2 regions of the Pseudomonas sp. PDM24 genome follow, and region 1 is predicted to be linked to the other one. Evidence: predicted binding sites of a transcription regulator. Region 1 holds the regulator's gene; the other holds the start of a gene.

Evidence for each region. The regulator sigma-54, encoded in region 1, starts transcription at its own class of promoters, with help from an activator protein. The targets are predictions, from matches to a motif close to ANTGGCATNNANNTTGCTNT.
Region 2: a site for sigma-54 is predicted at 1,262-1,281, ahead of KW837_RS23465 (pilin). Genes of this name have one in related genera too.

Annotation. Positions count from the first base shown of each region.
Region 1 is NZ_JAHUWR010000007.1:213,612-216,008, forward strand. Features, by position in the region: gene hpf (ribosome hibernation-promoting factor, HPF/YfiA family) at 1-227, opposite strand, end outside; gene KW837_RS22680 (RNA polymerase factor sigma-54) at 307-1,800, opposite strand; gene lptB (LPS export ABC transporter ATP-binding protein) at 1,986-2,397, opposite strand, start outside.
Region 2 is NZ_JAHUWR010000008.1:39,282-41,678, reverse strand. Features, by position in the region: gene pilB (type IV-A pilus assembly ATPase PilB) at 1-1,101, opposite strand, end outside; gene KW837_RS23465 (pilin) at 1,328-1,753, shown strand; gene KW837_RS23460 (BON domain-containing protein) at 2,068-2,397, shown strand, end outside.

The sequences.
Region 1 (2,397 bases):
AGGTCGATGGCGGCATACATGTCCGTATGCTCGGCATTGGCGACCACTTCTCCGCCGGGAATATGCAGCGTGGCTTCGATCTTCTGCAGCAGTTTTTCGACGTTCATCGTGACTTGCACATTGGTGATCTTGTCGAAATGCCTCTCTAATCGGTCGAGTTTTTCGCCGATGTAGGTGCGCAGGGGTTCGGTCACTTCCAGTTGGTGTCCACTGATGTTGACTTGCATACAGCTTCTCCTTCGTTGCCAGTGCATAAAGCGGCAGGCAGAAATGCCTGCCACTGGAACGCTGTGGCCAGCCCGGCGGCTACATCAACCGCTTCCGTTCGCTGGAAGGCGCGATCCCCAGGGATTCGCGGTACTTGGCGACGGTGCGACGGGCTACCTGAATGCCTTGTGCCTCCAGTAAACCAGCGATCTTGCTGTCACTCAACGGCTTTTTCTGATTTTCCGCGGCAACCAGTTTTTTGATGATCGCGCGGATCGCCGTGGACGAGCATTCACCGCCTTCAGAGGTACTGACGTGGCTGGAAAAAAAGTATTTCAGTTCATAGATGCCCCGTGGGGTATGCATGAATTTTTGCGTGGTCACCCGTGAAATGGTCGATTCATGCATGCCGACTGCTTCGGCAATGTCATGCAGCACCAACGGCTTCATGGCTTCGTCACCGTACTCAAGAAAGCCGCGTTGATGCTCGACGATCTGGGTGGCGACTTTCATCAGGGTTTCATTGCGGCTTTGCAGGCTCTTGATGAACCAGCGAGCCTCCTGCAGCTGATTACGCATGAAGGTGTTGTCAGCGCTGGTATCGGCGCGGCGCACGAAACCGGCATATTGGGCGTTGACCCGCAGGCGTGGCACCGATTCCTGGTTCAGCTCCACCAGCCAGCGCTCGTTGTCCTTGCGCACGATCACGTCGGGAACGACGTATTCGGCTTCGGTGGACTCGATCTGTGAGCCCGGGCGCGGGTTGAGGCTCTGGACCAATTCGATGACCTGGCGCAGCTCATCTTCCTTGAGCTTCATGCGGCGCATCAGCTGGCTGTAGTCGCGGCTGCCGAGCAGGTCGATGTAATCGGTGACCAGGCGCTTGGCTTCGGCCAGCCAAGGGGTCTTGGCGGACAACTGGCGCAGTTGCAGCAGCAGGCATTCACCCAGGTTGCGGGCGCCGATGCCAGCGGGTTCGAATTGCTGGATGCGGTGCAGGACGGCTTCGATTTCGTCGAGTTCGATGTCCAGTTCCGGGTCGAACGCTTCGAGGATTTCCTCGAGGGTTTCGTCCAGGTAGCCCTGATTGTTGATGCAGTCGATCAGGGTCACGGCGATCAGGCGATCAGTGTCGGACATCGGTGCCAGGTTCAGTTGCCAGAGCAAATGGCTTTGCAGGCTTTCACCGACCGATGTGCGGGTGGTGAAGTCCCACTCGTCGTCATCGTTGCTCGGCAGGCTGCTGGCGCTGGTCTGGTAGACATCCTCCCAGGCTGTGTCGACGGGCAATTCGTTGGGGATGCGCTCGTTCCAGTCGCCTTCCTCAAGGTTGTCCACCGTCGGGGCGGTTTCCTGGTAGGAGGGTTCCTGAATGTCGGCGTTGGGTTTCTGTTCGGCGCTATCGGCCAAGGGGTCGGCGTTATCGAAGTCGTCGCCTTCTTCCTGGCGTTCGAGCATCGGATTGGACTCCAGAGCCTCCTGGATTTCCTGTTGCAGGTCCAGGGTCGACAATTGGAGCAGGCGGATGGCCTGTTGCAGCTGCGGTGTCATCGTCAGCTGCTGGCCCATTCTCAAGACTAGCGATGGTTTCATGGCAGGGGCTTAACACCTTATTCGCCGGCGCACATGCGCCATCCACTACAGGGCGCCGAAGCGCCAAACATAAGCAAATTATATGCCCGAAACTGAAGTGTTTGCCTAGAGCGCTGTAACAATAAAAAGTTATTGATTTTTTATTGAAGTAAGCGCTCCCTCGGCGACCCGGGCACCTCAGGTGCTTACAGGCGGAACTCGTGGCCCAGATACACTTCCTTGACCAGTTCATTGGCGAGGATGGTGGCGGAGTCACCTTCAGCAATCAGTTGGCCGTCGTTGACGATGTAGGCGGTTTCGCAGATATCCAGGGTCTCACGAACGTTGTGGTCCGTGATCAGCACGCCAATGCCTTTAGCCTTGAGGTGATGGATGATCTGCTTGATGTCGCCCACCGAAATCGGGTCCACGCCGGCGAAGGGTTCGTCGAGGAGGATGAATTTCGGGTTGGTAGCCAGTGCCCGGGCGATTTCCACACGGCGGCGTTCACCACCGGACAGGCTCATGCCGAGATTGTCACGGATGTGATGGATGTGAAATTCCTGCAGCAGGCTTTCCAGCTCTTGGCGACGACCGGCCTTATCGAGCTCCTTGCGG
Region 2 (2,397 bases), on a different contig from region 1:
GACCTGGTTGATGCCTTCGATGTTGATTTCTACCGGGTCTTCGGCAGTGGAAATATTGATGTCGACGGTGTTGAGGATGTTCAGCCCGGTATAGAGCGACACGGTCTTGCCCGAACCGGTGGGGCCGGTCACCAGGATCATTCCCTGTGGCTGCTTGAGCGCGGCCATGTAGAGGTCTTTCTGGTCGGGCTCGTAGCCGAGGGCATCGATGCCCATTTGGGCACTGGACGGGTCGAGGATCCGGATTACCACTTTCTCGCCCCACAAGGTCGGCAGTGTGTTGACCCGGAAGTCGATGGACTTGCTTTTGGACAGGCGCATCTTGATTCGCCCGTCCTGAGGTTTGCGCCGCTCGGAGATATCGAGACTGGCCATGACCTTCAGCCGCGAGGCAATGCGGTTGGCCAGTTGTGTCGGCGGCCTGGCGACCTCCCGCAGCATGCCATCGGTGCGCATGCGCACGCGGTAGATTTTTTCATAGGGCTCGAAATGCAGGTCGGAAGAACCGCTCTTGATCGCGTCGAGCAGCATCTTGTGGACGAAGCGCACCACCGGCGCGTCATCGGCGTCTTGCCCCACGAGGACGTCTTGTTTCTGCTCATCGACCGACTCGATGTCCACCCCGTCGAGGTCGACATCGGCCATGTCTTCCAGGCCGGTGGAATGGTTGTCGAAGAATTTTTCGATGGCGTCGCTGAGCTTGTCTTCTTCCACCAGAATGGCTTCGGTGCTCAGCCCGGTGCTGAACTGGATGTCGTTGATGGCCTGGTGATTGGTCGGATCGGAAATCCCCACGAACAGCTTGTTACCACGCCGCCAGAGGGGCAGGGCGTGGTGCTGGCGGATCAGCTTCTCACTGACCAGCCCTCGGGGTTGGGTGTCCTTGTCCAGGCAGTTGAGGTCCAGCAGGGCCATGCCGAAATGCTCCGAGGCCACCTCGGCGACCTGCCAGCTTTTCAGCAGTTTGTTTTGCACCAGATAGCTGACCAGCGAAATTCGATTGCGTTGGGCTTGTTGATACGCCTGTTGCGCACTTTGGTCAGTGATCAGCTCGGCCAGTACCAATTGCTTGGCCAGACCGCTAAGGGCGATGTCATTCATTGGGATACCGGACGCAGACAGTGAATGACTTATAGCCTAGTCAAGCAGTGGAACCAAACCAGCCGGGGTGAGGTGACAAAAAGTGTCAGATAGTGCGGATCCTTGGAGTAGGAAAGGTCTTTGCCGCGATCTCGCGCCCAGCAGACAGGGACGCGCACGGCTTGGCATGACCTGTGCTGTGCCTTGTTCAGATCATGAGATTTCGACTCATGCATGGAGCCTGTCTATGAAAAATCAAAAAGGTTTTACTCTGATCGAGCTGCTGATCGTGGTGGCGATCATCGGGATTCTGGCGACGTTTGCGTTGCCGCAGTATTCGAAGTACCAGGCGCGGGCGAAGGTCACTGCTGCGGTTGCAGAAATCTCTGCACTGAAGGTGCCTTTCGAAGACGTTATCAATCAAGGCACCGATATTGCCGCCCCCGCCGGGATCGGCGCGGCGAGCGCCACCACGGGTAATTGCACGATTACGGCAACGGGTACCGCCTCTTCCGGTGTGGGCAGTATTGGTTGCACGATTCTCAACGCACCGGGGCCGGTGCTCGGCAAAACCGTCACGCTTTCGCGCACACTTGCCGGTGGCTGGACTTGCGCCACTACGGTTGACGCGGAATACGCGCCTAAAGGTTGCCCTCCCACTCCCGCTAGCTGATTCATTCATCCTGCCAATGCCCCGCGTTTCACGACGCGGGGCATTTTTTTGTTCGCTATTTTTAGGGTCATTCAGATAATCGAGAAACCCCCGAAAATTCATGGCCTTAGGCCTGCGTTAAAACCCGCATGTTGCATGTAGATAATTTCGCAGTCATGCAATTTGCATGATTTCGAAAATTACCTTTTCTATTAACTAATTGATTTATAAGTATTTATTTTTTATCGGGTCGTTGGCACAGCGTTCGCACTATTTCCTGTAACCCTGCTGACAAGACACGCAGCAGACTTTCCAGAAATACAGGAGTTACTCGTATGAAGAAGTTCGCTATCGCTGCCGCTACTGCTACCGCGTTGACCCTGACCATGGCCAACGCTGCATTTGCACAGACCACCCAAGCGACTCAGGCGCCCATGATGCTGGCCGCCGGTGAAGTCACTGAAGCGAAAGAGGATGTTTCCGATACCTGGATCACCACCAAAGTCAAAGCAGACCTGGTCACCGAAAAAGGCATTCCAGGCACCGACATCAAAGTCGAAACCAACAAAGGCGTTGTTTCCCTGTCTTCGATGACCGTTCTGACAGACGCTCAGAAAACAACCGCCGTGGCTATCGCCAAGAAAATCAAAGGCGTCAAAGCGGTG